2 regions of the Sphingomonas sp. PSPC2-2 genome follow, and region 2 is predicted to be linked to the other one. Evidence: riboswitches for the same ligand, from Rfam matches in the RefSeq annotation. Region 2 holds a riboswitch; the other holds the start of a gene.
What was found. Region 2 has a riboswitch for cobalamin ahead of ACP7BY_RS15360 (TonB-dependent receptor plug domain-containing protein). Riboswitches for the same ligand answer to the same signal wherever they lie in the genome.
Positions count from the first base shown of each region.

Region 1: it holds a riboswitch for cobalamin, as region 2 does, so the genes downstream of both, cobW (cobalamin biosynthesis protein CobW) here and ACP7BY_RS15360 (TonB-dependent receptor plug domain-containing protein) in region 2, are expected to answer to the same signal.

Region 1 is NZ_JAFCWU010000007.1:39,655-44,807, reverse strand. It holds gene cobN (cobaltochelatase subunit CobN) at 1-720, opposite strand, end outside; gene cobW (cobalamin biosynthesis protein CobW) at 730-1,767, opposite strand; cobalamin riboswitch at 1,948-2,176, opposite strand; gene ACP7BY_RS13470 (HoxN/HupN/NixA family nickel/cobalt transporter) at 2,251-3,309, opposite strand; gene ACP7BY_RS13465 (glutaminyl-peptide cyclotransferase) at 3,432-4,199, opposite strand; gene ACP7BY_RS13460 (helix-turn-helix domain-containing protein) at 4,196-4,759, opposite strand; gene ACP7BY_RS13455 (DUF6456 domain-containing protein) at 4,852-5,153, shown strand, end outside.
Region 2 is NZ_JAFCWU010000008.1:173,490-178,642, reverse strand. It holds gene ACP7BY_RS15380 (sulfite exporter TauE/SafE family protein) at 1-263, opposite strand, end outside; gene ACP7BY_RS15375 (rhodanese family protein) at 279-812, opposite strand; gene ACP7BY_RS15370 (ArsR/SmtB family transcription factor) at 781-1,140, opposite strand; gene ACP7BY_RS15365 (MBL fold metallo-hydrolase) at 1,208-2,107, shown strand; cobalamin riboswitch at 2,202-2,421, shown strand; gene ACP7BY_RS15360 (TonB-dependent receptor plug domain-containing protein) at 2,600-4,543, shown strand; gene ACP7BY_RS15355 (ArsR/SmtB family transcription factor) at 4,634-4,987, shown strand; gene arsC (arsenate reductase (glutaredoxin)) at 4,984-5,153, shown strand, end outside.

The sequences.
Region 1 (5,153 bases), on a different contig from region 2:
TCCGAACAGCGACAGAGTCGCAAAACCGCGCTGCTCGAACGTGCCATGCAGCGCGGCAAAGGGGTCAAGGTCCTGCGCCGCGAGATAAGCGCGGTAGAAGACGAGCAAGATCAGCGGTCGATCGGGATCACGCGCAAAAGTGGCCGGATCGACCACCCCGCAATCGGGATGCCATCCGCCCGCCAGCGGCAACGATCGGGGCGTGACCGTATCGTCCCAACACAATCCTGCGGCGCGCGCCAGCAGCGTCAACGCGGCTCCGCTCGCTTCGGGCCCGCCTTCGTCGCACAAGCGCGCCAGCGCGCGCAGCGTCTGCGCGGACAGGGTGGAGACGGCGTCCAGCCGTGCGTCGGCGCGACCATCGGCGGGCAACACCGCCAGTGCAATCCCCCGTGCCCGCGCAAGCAGTTCGACCTGCTGCAACCCGTAACTCCAATAGGGCATGCCGCCGATGAGCCGGATGAGGATCGCTTTGGCACCGCTCAGCGTGCGCTCGACATAGGTGTCGACCGACAGCGGATGGCCGAGCGCTGCGAGATTGGCCAACCGGAGCGAAGGCAGCGTTTGCCCGGATCTTCGCGCGGAGTGCCATGCGCCCGCGAACGCACCAAGGTCGCTGTCCGAAAAGGACAGGATGACCAGGTCAGCCGGGGTCTGCCCCAGATCCTGCGGGATCGCGGCTTCCTCCAGACCGTGGCTTTCGCGGAAGAGGACGTGCACGGGCTGGCCTCAGCCGACCAGCGCCGTATGCAACGCCTCACCATCGATATGGTCGCGCTCGGCAATGACGACCAGCGTGGTGCGCCGCGCTTCACCCGGCCGCCACGGACGGTCATAATGGTAGCGCACGCGCGTGCCGACCGCCTGGACCAGCAGCCGCATCGGCTTGTCCGCCACCGCAGCATATCCCTTCACGCGCAAGATCTGGTGCTGCTGCGCGATGCGCACGATCCGGGCAGCCAGATCGGCGGGATCGGCGATTTCGCCGATGTCGAGCACGATGCTGTCGAAATCGTCATGCTCGTGATCGTCGTCGCCATCGTGATGCGACGGACGCGCCGCGATATCGTCTTCGGCGGCCGCGCCAAGCCCCAGAATTACGCGCGGATCGACCACGCCGTCGGTCAGCTCGAGGATCGGCACCGGTCGCGGTGCCTCGGCGGCGATAATCGCGCGTGCCGCTGCCACGCCTTCGGGACCCGCCAGATCGATCTTGGTGAGCAGGACGATATCGGCACAGGCCAATTGGTCCCCAAACACTTCGGACAACGGGGTTTCATGGTCGATGCCGGGGTCGGCGGCGCGTTGCGCCTCCAGCGCTGCGAGATCGGGTGCGAAGCGGCCTGCCGCCACCGCCTCGGCATCGGCCAGCGCGACGACGCCATCGACGGTGATGCGGCTGCGGATCGCGGGCCAGTCGAACGCCTTCAACAAGGGTTTGGGCAGGGCGAGGCCGGAGGTCTCGATCAGGATATGATCGGGCCGAGGGTCGAGTGCCAGCAAGCGTTCGACGGTCGGAATGAAATCGTCGGCGACGGTGCAGCAGATGCAGCCATTGGCCAGTTCGACGATGTTTTCCGCAGGGCAATCCGGAATGGCGCAGCCCTGTAGAATATCTCCGTCGATGCCGAGCGTGCCGAATTCATTGACGACGACCGCGAGCCGCCGGCCGCCAGCGTTGCGGATCAGGTGCGTGATCACGGTGGTTTTTCCGGCCCCGAGGAAGCCGGTGACGATGGTGACGGGGATCTTGGAAAGATCGGACATGGTACATCTCCCCGCGCCAGGACGAACACAGGACGGGGCTTGCCGGCGCATGACCGGTCGGCGTGCGACCCGGACCGACGCGAGAGCGCCCATGGCCGCACGACCGTGCAGCCCCAGCCGCACAGTTTCGTCGCCCAGACGGAGAAGTACCGTGCCAAGACCATCCCCTGGATCTGGGCAAGAGCGACCGGTGCACTGGCAGGTCTCCTGGCTCACGGGTCACCGTTTGATACGCACCTTCCCAGATCCCCACTTGCGTGGCGTTCCAGTGGCTGCTCCCGCAAAGGGGAGACCTGCGCATCGCACTATCCGCTTACAGTTGCAGGGACAGCTGTGGATTTGGGAGCACGCTCCCGCACCACATTCCCATTCAAGCCCCTCGCGGGGCACCGGTGCGATCATGAACCCCCGGATTTCTCCGGAGAATTCGAGCACCGCTTAACCGAGTTCGCAGGCAATGCCAATGCGGCATGTTGGCCGGGTTCAGCCGGGCAGGCGGACCTCGATCTCGTCGAAGCGTTTCCAGCGATAGATGCCGAAGCTGACGATCCAGCACAGCACGAAGAGGCCGATGATGGCAAACCCGAGCGTGTTGAATTGCTCGCCCAGCCGTGCCGCCGTCTCCCACGGCCAGCCCGCCAACCCCAGCTTTCCGCCGATCAGCGCCAGCGCCTCGATGCCGCCGATCACGATCGCGACGACTGCCGACATCAGCGTGATGGTGATGTTGTAATAGAGTTTGCGGATCGGTTTGACGAAGGCCCATTCATACGCCCCCAACATGACGACCCCGTCAGCGGTATCGATCAGCGCCATGCCCACGGCAAAGAGCAGCGGCAGCACGAGGATGGTGCCGATCGCGGTGCCATCGGCGGCCTGCTGTCCGGACAGCCCGAGGATCGCGACCTCGGTCGCCGTGTCGAAGCCCAGCCCGAACAGGAAACCGAGCGGGGCCATGTGCCACGGTCGGTTGACTAAGCGGAACATCGGTCGAAACACCCGCGCCAAGATGCCGCGCCCGGCCAGCAGCAAGTCGATATCCTCATCGACATAGGCACCGCCCGCGCGGACATGGGCAAAGGTCTTCCACACCGCGCGCAGGATGATGAGATTGGTCGCCGCGATGGCGAACAGGAACCCCGCCGACACGATGGTGGCGACGGTGCCGCCAATCTGCTTTAGCACCGCCATGCCGGCGAGTGCGCTCGCCGTCAGCGCGACGGCCACCGACGCGATTGCGATGATCCCGGAATGGCCGATCGCAAACCAGAAGCCCGTGCTGACCGGGCGCTGGCCATCCTGCATCAGCTTGCGGGTGACGTTGTCGATGGCGGCGATATGATCGGCATCGACCGCGTGGCGCAGCCCCAGACCCCAGGCGAGCAGGGCGGTGCCCAGCATCAGCGGGCGTTCGTGAAACAGCGTGAACGCCCAAATCCACGCGCCGATATTCGCCAGGATCAAGATCGTGAACAACCAGCCGATGCGGCGGCGCAGACCATCCTGGCGGGGCGGGGACGAAGCCGACGGTGCGTGCGTCATAACCAACAGACCCTTCTCAACCGCTTGGGTCCCGACGCGCGGTCGCCCTTCAGACGCGCGCCGCCGCTACCGTCATTTCCTGTTGCATGGCAAGAGCCTGCCCAAAATCGCGAAGAGCCGGATCACGCCCCCTTGGGTCGCGCGATCTCGAACAGCGCAGGCCAGTTCTTGCCCGTGACGTAGAGCTTCCGCGCCGCGCGATCATACGCGATGCCGTTGGCAACCGAATCGGGGTCGGTCAGTTGCACCTGCGCGAGGAGCGGGGACAGGTCGATGAAGCCGAGCACCTTGCCGCTGACCGGATCGATCCGCGCGATATAGTGCGTCATCCAGATATTGGCGAGCAGCTCGCCATCGACATATTCGAGCTCGTTAATCTGGTCGAGCAAGCGGCCGTTGATCGTCACCGTCACGCGCCGGACGACCTTCTGAGTGGTCGGATCGAGAAAGCGCAACACCGGCGTGCCGTCCGACAGGATCAGCGCGTGCCCGTCATCGGTCATCGCCCAGCCTTCGCCGCTATAGCGGAATCCGCCGGAGCGCTTGAGACCCGGGAGCGACCAGCGAAACCCTTGGCCGCCATGCCAGGTGACGCTGAACAGTTGCTGTTTCCATGCAACGATGCCTTCACCAAACAGGCTCGGCGGCAATTTCGTCCGTGCCAGGACGCGGCCGCTTGCCAAGTCGACGCGGCGAATGTCCGATTGTCCCTCCCGCCCGGTGCTTTCGTACAGCACGCCGTGGTCGATCAGCAGACCTTCGGTAAAGGCGCTGGTGTCATGCGGGTAGCGGTTGAGGATCTGCGCCGTGGTGACGGGCGGCGGGGGTGCCGGTGGCGGAGCCGCGCCTTGCACGGCGAGGAGCGCGGCGAAGAGCAGGGTGCGGATCATAAAGCGCGAACCAATGTAACGGCGGTGGCGATCCATGGCGGATCGGTGACGACTTGCTGGCGGGCACCGGGGCCGAGCGGGAGAAGGTGGAGCTTCCCGTCCTCGCGCCCGATCAGGCGTGCGAACAGGAAACGGCCTGCCGGGCGCGGAACGAGAACGTCGCGGTTGAGCGCCTGGGCGAAATCTGCCGGTGGAATACGCACGCACCAGATGGTGTCGCCAGCACGATAGTCCCCCACGCCGGCCTGGACCGACACCGCGACATGCTCGGGTGCGGGGGCCGGGGGGACGACGGTCGCCGGGCGCTTGGGGGCATGCGCTCCGGTCGTATCGAGGATTGCGGCCACGGCGATGTCGGCGCGGTCGGGCAAGGTGACCAGATCGGCTGCGCGCACCCCCAATGCTGCGGCGATCCGGTTCAGCCAACCGACCGAGACGGTGCGCGTGCCGGTTTCCAGGCGACCGATCGTCTGCGCGGTGGTTGGCGGTATACACGCGCGCGCGACATCGTCGAGCGTCATGCCCTTGGCGCGCCGGACTTCGCGGATAGCGGTGATCATGCCAGCCTTCTAACCAAATTGGTTTTTTGCTGTCCTACATCCGTGGCCTCATGGCAACGCTTTTCGCGGAAGCGATGTGAGAGGAAACGGCGATGCGGGAACTGGTGGAGCGAGCGATCGAGGAATGCGGTGTGGTGCGCGGCGCGGCGACACCGCGCACGCATCGGCCTCGGCGCAGCGTCAGTGTGCATGTCGGCGAATCGCCGCTCAGCTGGCTGCGGGCGCATGGCAAGATCGATGCGCGGCAGTTCGAGGCGGGGGAGCGCTTGCGCGCGGACTATGAAATGGCGGCGCTCGCCCCGCGGGTGACGATGCAGTGGGCGGCACGGGTGGATGGCGGCGCTAGCGGGCTCGATCCGACACTGGCGCAGATAGCTGCAAAACGGCGCTTCGA
Region 2 (5,153 bases):
ATCAGCGAGCCGGTCAGCCCGGCCCCGCCAAAGACCAGTGCGCACGGCCATTTCACCCGCCCGGCACGCGCCTGCACCAGCAGCCCGACCGCGGCATTGACCGCGACCGCCGCCGCCGATGTGCCGATCGCGACATGCGGATCGCGGATGCCGACGATATAGAGCAGCAACGGCGTTGCCAGCACCGACCCGCCACCGCCGAACACCGACAGCAACAGGCCGATCACCGCGCCACCGAGGATCGCGGCCGGATAGGAGATCATGACGCTCTCCTCCGATTACAGCGCAGCCGTCCGGTTCCACGGCAAGAGCGCCAGCAGCTTCGCCATCCCGCAAAAGCCGCTAATGCCTGCAAAGGTCAGCCCCGCACCGACAAAGGCCGACAGCGCAAAGAAGCCCGGTGCCACCAGCCAGCCCAGGCACACCCCGATCAGCACCAGCGATCCAGCGACGATCTGGACTTGGCGCATCATCTCCAACGGCGCCTTGCGGTCCGCCTCGACCGGCAAACCGGCGCGCGCCCAGCCGTCGAGGCCGCCTTCCAGAACATAGCCCTGCCCCGCCACCGGCGCCGCCAGCCGCGCGGCATTGGTGGCAGTCCGCATGCCCGAGCGGCACAGGAACACCACGTCGATCCCGGGCCGTTCGGGCAAGGCCGCTGCACTGAAGCGCGACAACGGGCACGACACCGAGCCGGCGATATGCCGCCGGGCGAATTCGTCGTCCTCGCGAATGTCGATCAGCAGCGCATGACCTTGGCGCAGGCGCGCCTCGACCGCCTCAGGCGTCAGCGGAAGCAAGGGTTTCGGCATGGGACGTCTCCACATCATCGGAACAGAAAATGGTCGCGAGCGTCGCCAGCACCTGCGCGGCCGCCGGATCGGCGATGCGATAGCGAATCGACACGCCCTCGCGCCGGGTCGCCACCAACCCATCGCTGCGCAGCACCGCGAGATGCTGCGAGAGTGCGGATTGCGACAGCCCGATCAGCGGCAGCAATTCCCCAACCGAGCGCTCGCCGCCGGTCAATTGGCACAGGATCATCAGCCGTCGTTCGTTCGCCAGCGCCCGCAGCAGCTTGGCCGCAGCGGTCGCATTCGCCTCGAATCGCGCAGGGTCGAAAGTGGTCGGGTCAGCCATAGCCTCAATATATTCATTGAATCTAATTTAGCAATATCTTATATTGCGACGAGAAGGAGCCAAAACGATGCCCCGCCCCAACCACAATCCCCATGTGCAGACCTTTTTCGACTCAGCGACCTTCACCGCGACGCATCTGGTCAGCGACCCCGCGACAGGCGTCGCCGCGATCGTGGATCCGGTGCTCGATTTCGAACCGAAGAGCGGCACGCTGTCCACGGCGTCGGCCGATGCCGTGCTGCAGGCGGTGGCGGAACAGGGGCTGGATCTGGTCTATGTGCTGGAAACGCACGCCCATGCCGATCATCTGTCGGCGGCCGACCATATCCGGCACCGCGCCGGCGCGAAGATCGCGATCGGCGCCCACATTACGGCGGTTCAGCATGTCTTTGCCGATCTGTTCGAGCTTGACGATGTTGCGCCCGATGGCAGCCAGTTCGACCTGTTGCTCAAGGAAGGCGATCATTTGCCGCTCGGGGACCTGTCGATCGGCGTGTTGCATACGCCCGGCCACACCCCCGCCTGCAGCACCTATCTGATCGGCGATGCCGCCTTTGTCGGCGACACGCTGTTCATGCCCGATTACGGCACCGCGCGCGCCGATTTTCCGGGCGGCGATGCGGCGACGCTCTATCGCTCGATCGGCAAGATCCTGGCGCTGCCACCGCACACGCGGCTGTTCGTCGGCCATGATTATTTGCCCGCGACGCGCACCGATTATCGCTGGGAAACCACGGTAGCGGAGGAAACCGCCGCCAACGTCCATGTGCATGTGGGGGTGAGCGAACAGTCCTTTGTCGCTATGCGCGAGGCGCGCGATCGCACGCTGGCCGCGCCAACGCTGATCCTGCCATCGCTTCAGGTCAACATTCGCGCGGGTGCCCTGCCACCGCCCAGCCCTGGCGGCACCGTCTTCCTGAAGCTGCCGGTCACCTTCGCCGGCGGCACGCGGCCTGCCGCCGCCTAACCGCGCCCGCGTCCAGAACGGACCACCGCGAAAATCGGTTGGCTTATCGCAACGCCCGTCCTATCCCACGCCTCGTGATGGCCCCTTTCGAGGAGCCATCCAGCTTCGCGCCGGTACCGGGAATGCAGTGCGCACGCTCCGTGCAAATCTGCAGCTGTCCCTGCAACTGTAAGCGGCGAGCACGACGCGCAGGCGGAACCGGCAACGGCTCCGCAGCCACTGGGAAAGCCCGCCACCGTGGCGGACCACCTGGGAAGGCGCGCATCGCGCGATGACCCGTGAGCCAGGAGACCGACCGGCGCGGGTCGCTCTTGCCCGGCTCATGGGATTGGCCAGGCGCGAAACGCTTTTCGTCTGAGCGACGAACGTGCGGCTGGGGCCGCATCGGGGGCGGTGCCGGGCGCTTATGCGTCCGTCCGGTGGCGTGTCCCGACCGTTCGCAGCGGACGCCCCGGCCCTTGTCGCTCGACGCCCAAGGGACTCGTTTACGCCATGAAGACTTTGCTTTCCTCGGCCGCGCTCGCCGCGCTGCTGCTCCCCGCCACCGCCTTCGCTCAGGTCGCCCCCGATCCGGTGCCCGCACAAGCGACCGACGACACTTCGTCCATCGTCGTCACTGGCATCCGCTCCACCGTCACCCCGCTGCGTGCGGATCAGATTGGCGGCTCGGTCACCGTGCTTGATGCCGATGCGCTCGGTCAACGCCAGACCCGCACCGTCTCCGACATCCTGCGCGACGTGCCCGGCGTCGCGGTCAGCCGCATCCCCGGCCAGACCCAAGTCCGCCTGCGCGGGGCCGAGGCCAACCACACGCTCGTATTGATCGACGGGATCGAAGTGTCCGACCCCTATGCCGGTGAATTCGATTTCGGCACGCTGATCGCCGACGAGGTCGCGCGCGTGGAAGTCCTGCGCGGCCAGCAAAGCGCGATCTATGGCTCCGATGCGATCGGCGGGGTAATCCAATATATCACGCTGACCGGCCGCGAAGCGCCAGGCATCAGTGCGCGGATCGAGGGTGGCTCCTTCGGCACGGTCAACACCGCCGCGCGCATTGCGGGTGTGTCGGGCACGTTCGACTATGCCCTGTCGGGAACGCTCAACACCACCGGCGGTACCCCCAACGCGCGTGGGGGAACGCGCAATCTCGGGAATGATTCGGGCGCGGTGTCGTTCAAATCGACGTGGTCGCCCGCATCCAATGCGCGCGTCACCGCCGTCGCGCGCTATGCCCGTACCCAGGCCGATTTCAACGACAGCGACAGCAACTCCGCCAGCAAGACCTTTGGCTATACGATCGACACGCCGGGCGCGCATTTCATCAACGAAGCGGTTTACGGCCTGCTGCGCGGCGAGCTCGATTTGCTCGACGGCAAGTGGACGCAGGCGCTGACCGGGCAAATCGCCGATACCACGCGCAATGGCTATGGTGCGACCGCGCGCACCTATGGCGACACGGGTCAGCGGCTTAAGGGCTCGTATGAATCGACGCTCAAGCTCAACCAGGGCGCGCTGCGCCATCAGTTTACCGTCGCGGTCGATATCGAACGCGAACGCTATCGCAATACCGATCCGACCGGCTTTGCCTTCACCGGGCGGCGGCAAGTCGACAATGTCGGCATCGTCGGACAATATGACCTGACGCTGGGCGAGCATGCGGCGTTCGGCGCGTCGCTGCGGCAGGACCTCAACAACCGCTTCCAGGACACCACCACCTATCGCGTGCAGGGCAGCTATCGCTTCGACAGCGGTACGCGGGTTCGCGCAGCGGCGGGATCGGGCGTGAAAAATCCGGGGTTTTATGAACTCTACGGCTATAGCGACGGGCGCTTCATCGGCAATCCGGGCCTGAAGCCGGAACGCTCCGAGGGCTGGGAAGCCGGGATCGAGCAGAGTTTCGTCGACGGCCATGTGCTGATCGGCGCGACCTATTTCGACAGCCGTTTGTCGGATGAGATCTACACCACCTATCCGGCACCCAATTTCGTCGCCACACCCGCCAACCGCACCACCAAATCACGCCAACACGGCGTCGAGGCGTTCCTCAACGCCCGCATCGGCACCGCGTGGCGGATCGACGCGGCCTATACCTATCTCCACGCGCGCGAGAATGGCATGGAGGAAGTGCGCCGCCCGAGCCATATCGCCAGCGTCGCGCTCGGGTGGCGCGCGCCGCACGATCGCTTCGGCTTTACCGCCGTCGCGCGCTACAATGGCGATACCAGCGACGTGGCGTTTACCGATCCATCCTATGTTCCGGTCACGGTACGGCTGCACGATTATGTGCTGCTCAACCTCAATGGCGACGTGAAGCTGACCAAGCACTTCGCGCTGTTCGGCCGGATCGAGAACCTCAACAACGCGCATTATGAGGACGTGTTCAGCTTCGCCAATCCGGGCCGCGCGGTTTACGGTGGCGTCCGCGCCCGCTTCTGAGCACCAGCTCCGTCATCCGGGCACCGCCCCGGATGACGGAGCGCCATAGCAGGCCCTTGCATCACTCCATAATTCTATTATAGTAGAACTATGGAAATATATACCGCCGTCTCCGCGTTGTCCGCGCTCGCCCATGCCGGGCGGCTCAGCGTGTTCCGCATGCTGGTCCAGGCCGGTCCCGAAGGGCTCGCGGCGGGCGAGATCTCGCGGCGGCTGGACGTTCCCGCCAATAGCTTGTCGACCAATCTCCAGATTCTGTCGCACGCCCAATTGGTATCGAGTCGCCGCGATGGGCGTTCGGTCATCTATTCCGCGCGGCACGACAGCATGGCGCGCTTACTCGAATATCTCATGGAGGATTGCTGCGACGGCAATCCGGAGATTTGCGGGCAGCTCGCCGACACCGTGCTGCGCAGCCGCTGTACTAAGGAGGGACACGCATGACCGACCCGATCGCCACCGATATCATCGTCTATCACAATCCGGCCTGCGGCACGTCGCGCAACACGCTGGCGATGATCCGCAACGCAGGGATCGAGCCGCACGTCGTCGAATATCTCAAGACGCCGCCATCGCGCGCGCTGCTGGAGCAGTTGATCGACCGCGCCGG